DNA from 4 places in the Streptomyces sp. NPDC053069 genome. Region 2 is predicted to be linked to each of the others. Evidence: riboswitches for the same ligand, from Rfam matches in the RefSeq annotation. Region 2 holds a riboswitch; each other region holds the start of a gene.

Region 1 (2,192 bases), on a different contig from region 2:
ACGTCGATGGACGGCACGAGCATCTCCTTCTTGGATGTGACGCTGGAAGTGCGGGGCTTGCTGCCTTACGGCTGCGCCTTGCGACTAGAGCCTAACCGTCTCCGGGGGATCGGCCACCGACCGACCGTCCCGTGGACGGGGAGGACACGCAGACGGTACCCATTGTTCACGTGCGGAACAAAGGGTGGATGCAGAGGGCACACAGAAAAGGCGAGCGGCGCACGGAAAAGGCGGGGCGCAGAAAAGACCCCGCCCCGGCGCGTACGGGGGAACACGCGCCGGGGCGGGGAGCCCGTGGGGACGGAGGGCGGACCCGAAGGCCGCTGTCGCTTACTTCAGGTGCAGCTGCTGGCCCGGGTAGATGAGGTTGGCGTCCTCGACGATGTCCTTGTTCAGCTTGAACAGCTTCTGCCAGCCGCCGGCGACGTGGTGCTTCTCGGCGATGGTGCTGAGGGTGTCGCCCGTGACGACCTTGTACTCGCCGTCGCCCTTCTTGACCTTCTTGCCGGTCGGGGTGGTGACGGTCTTGCTCGCGGACGGGGCCGTGCGCTCGGCGGAGCGGGAGGCGGCCTGCTGGTCGGAGCGCGTGGTGGTGCTGGGCGCGGTGGTCTTCGACGAGGTGGTGTTCGAAGTGGTGCTGGGCGCGGAGCCGTTGTAGGCGGCGCTCGACAGGCCCGTGCCGCAGACCGGCCAGGCGCCCTTGCCCTGCGCGGCGAGGACCTTCTCGGCGACGGCTATCTGCTGCGCCTTGGTGGCCTGGTTGGCCTGCGGGGCGTAGGCGGTGCCGCCGTACGCGGCCCAGGTGGAGGCGGAGAACTGCAGACCGCCGTAGAAGCCGTTGCCGGTGTTGATGGACCAGTTGCCGCCCGACTCGCACTGGGCGACCGCGTCCCACTCGGAGGCGGTGGCGGCGGAGGCGTTGCCGGCCGCCATCAGCGGGGCGGCGACGGCGGCGCCGGTGACACCGGCGAGCGTGATGGCGCGGACGGCCTTGGACGGACGACGGTGCTTGCCCTTGCCGGAGAACAGCATGGATCGATCCCCTCACCGACGCCTGCGAGGTGAGCTGTCGGGTTCGGGCCGGTTGAGTTGCCCGGCCGCACGCTCGCTTGCGCGAGGTGCGGCTTCACCCCCAGCCGGTGCCGGCGTCAACCGCCGGGACCGGCACTTACCTTGGGTCCCCCGCTCCTGCCCACGGCGCTTGACGCGACGACTGTTCCCGGGCAACCGCTGGCAGGATTCGGCGTTGCGACTGCCGGGGCTCGTGGTGACGAGCGGTCCTGACCGTAGACACGTGATCGGGGGAATTTCAAAGACGATCAGGGCTTCTGAGACTCATCCCACACTTTCACCGAATCGGACATCAACGGCGAAACAGGGCGTCAACTGCCGCTACTTTGCACCCTTTTCGGAACCGACTTCCAGGGTCTGACCGGCGGTGATGTGGTTCGGGTCGGCGCCGATGACGCCCTTGTTCCCGTCGTAGAGCGCATGCCATCCGCCGTCGACGCCCAGGGAGTCGGCGATGGAGGCGAGGGTGTCCCCCTCGCGCACGGTGTAGGTGTCCGCCGCACGGCCGGCATGACGGCCGGAAGAGGGGGCGCTCTGACCGTTTGTCACGCTTTCGTCCGCACTGTCACCGCGGTGACGTCCGCCACTGCTGAGCGCGCCGGTGTCGACCAGACTCCAAGAACCGGCGGGCTGCTGGTAATTGTCCGATTCGTCGGTACCGGGGGTTGCCGTCGGCGAGCTGTCGCCGCCCTGCGAGTCGCCATTGCCGGACGAGCCGGGCGTGTCGGTCTTGTCGGACTTGGGGTTGCCGGTTCCGGTGGGGCCGCCGGTCGCGTCCGGGGTCTTCGTGGCGTGGTGGCTCTGGTGCGGAGACGGCGAGGCGCCGGAACCCGAGGGGGAGCCGGAGGAATCGGGGCCCGAGGAATCCGGACCGGAGGAGTCCGAACCGGAGGCGGAGTTGGCGCCCGAGTCGGTGCCCGAGTGAGAACCGGAACCGGATCCGGAGCCGGTCCCGGAGTTGGACGCGGACGAATCCGGCAGACCGGACGAGTCGGAGCTGCCGGCCGAGCCGGAGGTGTCACCCGGGCCACCGGTGTCACCCGACCCACCGGTGTCGCCGGGGTTGCCGACGCCGGTGTCGACATCGACCGAACCGGAGTCGGAGGTCAGTCCGGAGAGCA
Region 2 (2,192 bases):
ACCAGCGCGTACTGGGCGTGGTTGGTGTCCTGGTACTCGTCGACCAGGACGTGCCGGAAGCGGCGGCGGTAGTGCTCGGCCACGTCCGGGAAGGCACGCAGCAGGTTGACCGTCGTCATGATCAGGTCGTCGAAGTCGAGGGCGTTCGCCTCGCGCAGCCGCGACTGGTACAGGGCGTAGGCCTGGGCGAGGGTCTTCTCGAAGCCGTCGGTGGCCTGGGCGGCGAAGTCCTCCTCGTCGATCAGCTCGTTCTTCAGGTTGCTGATCTTGGCGCTGAAGGACTTCGGCGGGAAGCGCTTGGGGTCGAGGTCCAGGTCGCGGCAGACCAGGGCCATCAGGCGCTTCGAGTCCGCGGCGTCGTAGATCGAGAACGACGACGTGAAGCCGAGCTTCTTGCTCTCGCGGCGCAGGATGCGCACGCACGCGCTGTGGAAGGTCATCACCCACATCGCGTGCGCGCGCGGGCCGACGAGCTGCTCGACGCGCTCCTTCATCTCGCCCGCGGCCTTGTTGGTGAAGGTGATCGCGAGGATCTGGCCCGGGTGCACGTGCCGCTCGGCGAGGAGGTGGGCAATGCGGTGGGTGAGCACACGCGTCTTGCCGGAGCCGGCGCCGGCGACGATGAGCAGCGGCGAGCCGGCGTGCACGACCGCGGCACGCTGGTTGTCGTTCAGCCCTTCCAGGAGGGCCGCCGCGTCGAGCGCGGGGCGGGGGGCGCCGTCGCGGTAGTAGGCGTCCCGGTCCGGCGGCACGTCGAACTTCCCGCCGAACAGATCGTCCGGAATCGACTCCGGAGCGTGATCGTCCTCGGGCGGCGGCGGGGGCTCCTCCTCGCGCCCGCGAGGGGGCTGGAGGTCCGCCAGGAAGCTGTCGTCAAAGAGGCTGCTCATCGCTCTACGAGTCTAGGGCGCCCCACCGACAACCGGTCGCCGTCCCGGCAAGATGGCCGACCGGCGAAGCGGCGGACATCCTGAGGCACGGCCCTGACGCTGCGGAATCACCCGATGACGTGGACGTGATCCCGACGCCGGATCACGAAAATGTATCGGACATATCACGCACCAACCTTCACACTAGTCACACCGGTTGGCTAGGTTGCCGTCAGGCCGCGTGCGCGGCCTCCGCCGAGTCCGGCGCGCCCGCACGGCGCCCGGAGCCGGGGACCCACCGAATCCTGGGGTGAATCGGCCGACTCCCGCCCGGGACGAGGCCGTAGGGCAACCCTTCCGAACCGCCGCCCGAACCCGACAGCTAACCCGGTAGGCGGCTCACTGGAAGGAGTCGCCTCCCTTGGCGTCGCACCGCAAGACGCGCCCCGGCGGGGCCATCGGGACGGGCCTGCGCACCCCCGCCCTCGCCACCGCCGCCCTCACCTCCATGGCCGTGCTCTCGCAGACCGCAGAGGCCACCCCGGGTACCGATCACGCCAAGCCGAGCCTGGAGGAGGTCGAGAAGAAGGTCGACGACCTCTACCGCCAGGCGGAGTCGGCGACCGAGAAGTACAACGCGGCCAAGGAGCGGACAGGAAAGCAGCGGGGCCGCGTCGACGCCCTGCGCGACGACGTCGCCCGGCGTACCGAACGCCTCAACAAGGCCCGGGAGGAGCTGGGTTCCTTCGCCGCGGCCCAGTACCGCACCGGCGCCGCCGCACCCGACACGGCCACCTTCCTGCTCGCGGACAGCCCGCAGGACTACTTCGACCAAAGCCAGCTGATGAACCGGCTGACCTCGCGGGAGAAGAGCGCGGTCGACGGCTACATCGGCGAGCAGGCCGCGACCATGAGGAAACGGCGGGAGGCAGCGGAGAGCCTGCGGACGCTGACCGACTCGCAGCACGACCTGAAGACCGCCAAGGCGACCGTCCAGAAGAAACTCGCCTCCGCGCGCAAGCTGCTGTCACAGCTGACGGCCCAGGAGAAGGCGCGGCTGGCCGCCATCGAGCGGGAGAAGCAGCAGGAGGCGGCACGCAAGGCGGCCGAGCTGGCGAAGCGGCAGGCAGCCCAGCAGCAAGCCGCTTCGTCGCCGTCCTCGTCGTCGTCATCCTCCTCCTCGTCGTCCGGATCCGGTTCGACGGGCTCCGGCTCGACCGGGTCCACGGCCCCCAGTTCGGACGGCACGAAGGCCGAGAAGGCGATCGCCTTCGCCCGCGCACAGATCGGCAAGCCGTATGTGTGGGGCGCCACCGGGCCGGA
Region 3 (2,192 bases), on a different contig from region 2:
TCGTCGTGGTACAGCGTGGCGAGGTGGGTCAGCTCCACGACCACGGCCGACGGCACGATGCCCGGCGCGTAGGGGTCGCCGAACTGGGCCGCGAGCATCACGAGCAGCGGCCGGAACCGCTTCCCGCCGGCCCGTACCAGGTGCTGCGCGGCCTCCGTGATGAACGGGACCTCGCTCTTGGTGGCCTCGAGCAAGCCTTCCTCGACAGCCGTCAATCCGGCCTGGACATCGGCTTCCAGAGCCTGGTCCCGCACGCTCAGCCCGAACGGCCCGACGACGGTCACGAGGGGTCTCCTGTCTGCTGGTGTCTGCTGGCGATTACACGGTTTGTCGATAGGTCGCTGCCATCACTCAAGTCAGCGTATCCGGTCCTCTTTCGATCACCGATAGCGCCCACCGGTCCAGCCTGGGAGGTATCGGGTCATGACCGGGATGCTTTTGATCAAGCGATATGAACGTATATTTATCGACTTAACGGGAATCTGTCCGCTTTGTCGCGAGACGAGAGGCGAGCGGAGTAACGCCTGCACCTTCCTCTCCCGGGACAACGACGGGCGCCAGGTCGCGGGTTCCGCCATCCAGTCGACCCACCTGAATCCCCCATGTCCGACTTGAAGCGTTTTGCTATTTCGTGAGTTGGGTCACGAGCACCCGTCGGCACCCCATCCCCGTCGACCCCGCCTTCTCCCCTTGGCCCACTGGCGAGTTGAGGGTTGGCAACCGCAAAGGATCAAGCGCCTCATAGGGCATAGATCAAGGTCAAATAGGACGTTGTGTGAATCCGGTACTTGTTTCCGACATGTGCTCTCGCATACGTTCCGGGCCGTCGGGCGGACGCCGAATCCTGCCACCGCCCGCATAACCATCCACGGACTCATCCGTATGGCAGGAGCGGGGGACCCAGGTAAGTCGCCGGGCCGGACGGCACACGTCGCACCGGAACGGCTAGGGGTGAAGCCGTGCCTTCCCGGGCACGGTCGGGCACCTCCCCGCCCGAACCCGACAGCTCACCTCGCAGGCGCCGGAGAGGAACTTCCCCATGCCTGCTGCCGCTCAGCACCGCCGTACCCGGAACAACCGCATCGTCCGCGCCCTCGCCGCCGCCGGTACCGGTGCCGCCGTCCTCGCCCTGCCGCTCATCGGGGCGACCAGCGCCTCCGCCGCGACCCCGGCCGCCACCACGGTCTCCACCACCCCCGCCGGTTACCCGAACACCCTTGACGGCTGGATCCGCGAGTCCCTCGCGATCATGGCCCAGAAGGGCATCCCGGGCAGCTACAACGGCATCTACCGCAACATCATGCGGGAGTCCTCGGGCAACCCCAACGCCATCAACCTCTGGGACTCCAACGCCGCCAAGGGCATCCCGTCCAAGGGCCTGCTCCAGGTCATCGACCCGACGTTCAACGCGTACCACGTGGCCGGAACCTCCTTCAACATCTACGACCCGGTCGCGAACATCACCGCCGCCTGCAACTACGCGGCCAAGCGGTACGGGTCGATCGACAACGTCTTCGGCGCGTACTGACAGCTCCGCCGGCCGGCAGGCGGGACGGACACCGGCCGCCCGGCACGCCCCCGCACCTGACGGACGGGGGCGTGCCGGGCGGCCGCCGTGCATCCTCCGGGCCTGCGCCGGACGGCCGCGTACTGAAGGGCCGGCCAGTCGGTCGGTGCCGGTCAGCCGGTCGGAAACAGTCTTTCGAGGACGACGGCGATGCCGTCGTCCTCGTTCGACAGGGTGACCTCGTCGGCCACCGCCTTGAGTTCGGGGTGCGCGTTGGCCATGGCGACCCCGTGTCCGGCCCAGTCGAACATCGGGATGTCGTTGGGCATGTCGCCGAACGCCAGGGCCTCCTCCGCGGCGATCCCGAGCCGCTCGGCGGCCAGCGCGAGGCCGGTCGCCTTGGTCACCCCGGACGGCTGCAGCTCCACGGTTCCCGGCCCCGACATGGTGACCGTCGCCAGCGAGCCGACCACCGCGCGCGCGACCGACGCCAACTCGTCGTCGGACAGCTCGGCATGGCGCAACAGCACCTTGCTGATGGGCTCGCACCACAGGTCGTCGCGCCGGCCGACCCGTACCGCGGGCAGGGTCGGGTGCGGCATCAGATAGCCCGGCTCGATGAGCGTGAGCCCGTCGACGCCGTCCTGGTCGACGGCCGCGTAGACCTGCCCCACCTCGGCCTCGA
Region 4 (2,192 bases), on a different contig from region 2:
TGTGGACCTCCGACAACACCGACCCGCTGGACCGGCTCGCCATCCAGCACGGCTTCAGTCAGATCCACCCGGCCCGGATCATGGCCGCCTGGGTCACGGACAGCCCGAACACCCAGCTCAACGGTCGGGTCAGTGGCCTGCGGTTCCGTTTCGTCAGCGCCATGGCGGGCGTGCTCGGGGTGGGCGGCGACCTCACCGAGTGGACCGATCAGGAACTGGCCGAGGCCCGGCAGTGGATCGATCTCTACAAGGAGATCCGGCCGGTCGTCCAGCAGGGCGACCTGTACCGGCTGCGACCTCCGGCCGGTGGACTGAGCGCCGTCCAGTACGTCCTGGGTGAGGAGACGGTGGTCCTCGCCTGGCTCCAGGCGCAGAGCCACGGCGAACCCGTGCCGGCGCTGCGCCTGCGCGGACTCGACCCGGCGGCGTCGTACGAATGTCGCGAAACGGGCGAAGTCCATCGCGGTGCCGTACTGCTGCACCACGGGCTGCGCGCCGGCCTCAAAGGTGACCTGGATGCAACGGTTATCCGCCTGTGCCGCATCTAATGCTTCTGCCCGAATTGGCGCCTTCATTCAAACTCGGAGTGAAATGCGGACTCATGGTCGGGTGCGCGTGAGGAGCGTCATATTCGTGACGGTGCGTGCCGCGTCATGTCCACGTAATTTCCTCGGTGAAGAGGGAATTTGAAGGGCCGTAACAGGTGGAAATGCACGGAGGGTGACGGCGAATTCCCGAATCCGATCTTCTGAAAGGCGAACGGCGGAAACCGACTGCTTGTTTCCCTGCGTCCCACCCGCTTACGTTCGCCACCGATCCGGACGGAACGCCGAATCCTGCCGCCGCCCGGAGCCCCACACACTTGACCCGTGTTCGGCAGGAGCGGGGGACCCATCAGGTACCACTGCCTGTCCGGTCTCCGCGACAGGCTCGGGGTGAAACCGTGCGCGCACGGCCGGGCAGCTCCAGCCCGAACCCGACAGCTCACCTCGCAGGCGCCGGAGAGGAATGCGCCATGCCTGGTAAGGGCAAGCACCGACGCCCCAAGACCCCGCGTCTTTCCCGCTCGATCGCCGTCGCCGGAACCGGTGGTGCCGCCCTGGCCCTCCCGCTCGTCGGAACCACCGGGGCGCATGCCGCCGGCACCGCGCAGTCCGTCTCCGCGCAGGCCGTGCAGTCCCTTCGGGCCCCGGTGCACAAGGCCGCCGCGCAGCCGGATTCCGGCGTCCGTACCTACACGGTGAAGACCGGCGACTGCCTTTCGGTGATCGCCGACGAGCAGCACGTGGCGGGCGGCTGGCACCGCCTCTACGCCGACAACCGGCAGGCCGTCGGCGACGACCCGTCGCTGATCCACCCCGGCCTGGAGCTCGCGCTCGGCAGGCAGGCCGCACCCACCCGCAGGCACGCCGCACCCACCCGCACCGAGCCCGCGGCCCCGAGCCGGTCGTCCGGCGGCTCGCACCGCTCCACGCCCCAGGCGGCCCCGGCGCCCAGGACCTCCGGCGCCGCCACGACGCCGGCCACCTCCACCGGCTTCACCCTCCCGGTCACGGGCGCCACCATCGGCACCGGTTACCACGTGGCCGGCAGCATGTGGTCCAGCGGCTACCACACGGGCGTCGATTTCGTCGTACCGACCGGCACCCCGGTCAAGGCCGTCGCCGCCGGGACGGTCGTCTCCGCCGGCTGGGGCGGCGCGTACGGCAACCAGGTCGTCCTCAGGCTGAACGACGGCCACTACGCGCAGTACGGCCACCTCTCCCGGCTCTCCGTCTCGCCCGGGCAGACCGTGACCGAGGGCCGGCAGGTCGGCCTGTCGGGCGCCACCGGCAACGTCACCGGCCCGCACCTGCACTTCGAGATCCGTACCACCCCCGACTACGGCTCCGACATCGACCCGGTCGGCTACCTCCGCGAGCACGGCGTCGCCGTCGTCTGAGGCTGTCCGTCCTTCGGCGTGTTCGCCCTGTTCCGGGTTGGCAAATCATTTAAGGGTGTCATATCTCACCGGCCGTCAACCCCTGCCTACGGTCGCGTAGGACACATCCAAAGGTGAATCATGGTCCGACGTGGCAGACGATTCGAAGAGTGACAACACATCAGTGATCGGGTCGTACGTGGCGGTGGGGGACAGCTTCACCGAGGGCGTCGGCGACCCCGGCCCCGACGGGGCATTCGTCGGCTGGGCC

The links. Region 2 has a riboswitch for cyclic di-AMP ahead of ACIGXP_RS03970 (NlpC/P60 family protein). Riboswitches for the same ligand answer to the same signal wherever they lie in the genome.
Region 1: another riboswitch for cyclic di-AMP. It lies ahead of ACIGXP_RS31370 (transglycosylase family protein); the one in region 2 lies ahead of ACIGXP_RS03970 (NlpC/P60 family protein).
Region 3: another riboswitch for cyclic di-AMP. It lies ahead of ACIGXP_RS33645 (transglycosylase SLT domain-containing protein); the one in region 2 lies ahead of ACIGXP_RS03970 (NlpC/P60 family protein).
Region 4: another riboswitch for cyclic di-AMP. It lies ahead of ACIGXP_RS08745 (peptidoglycan DD-metalloendopeptidase family protein); the one in region 2 lies ahead of ACIGXP_RS03970 (NlpC/P60 family protein).

What each region holds. Positions count from the first base shown of each region.
Region 1 covers NZ_JBITZN010000016.1:92,843-95,034, forward strand. Annotated here, with positions in the region: gene eno (phosphopyruvate hydratase) at 1-23, opposite strand, end outside; gene ACIGXP_RS31370 (transglycosylase family protein) at 331-1,032, opposite strand; cyclic di-AMP (ydaO/yuaA leader) riboswitch at 1,037-1,210, opposite strand; gene ACIGXP_RS31375 (transglycosylase family protein) at 1,393-2,192, opposite strand, start outside.
Region 2 covers NZ_JBITZN010000002.1:73,998-76,189, reverse strand. Annotated here, with positions in the region: gene pcrA (DNA helicase PcrA) at 1-890, opposite strand, end outside; cyclic di-AMP (ydaO/yuaA leader) riboswitch at 1,113-1,283, shown strand; gene ACIGXP_RS03970 (NlpC/P60 family protein) at 1,291-2,192, shown strand, end outside.
Region 3 covers NZ_JBITZN010000018.1:155,662-157,853, reverse strand. Annotated here, with positions in the region: gene ACIGXP_RS33650 (polyprenyl synthetase family protein) at 1-284, opposite strand, end outside; cyclic di-AMP (ydaO/yuaA leader) riboswitch at 861-1,034, shown strand; gene ACIGXP_RS33645 (transglycosylase SLT domain-containing protein) at 1,040-1,528, shown strand; gene ACIGXP_RS33640 (HAD family hydrolase) at 1,681-2,192, opposite strand, start outside.
Region 4 covers NZ_JBITZN010000003.1:374,115-376,306, reverse strand. Annotated here, with positions in the region: gene ACIGXP_RS08750 (alpha-galactosidase) at 1-548, shown strand, start outside; cyclic di-AMP (ydaO/yuaA leader) riboswitch at 856-1,011, shown strand; gene ACIGXP_RS08745 (peptidoglycan DD-metalloendopeptidase family protein) at 1,016-1,942, shown strand; gene ACIGXP_RS08740 (SGNH/GDSL hydrolase family protein) at 2,106-2,192, shown strand, end outside.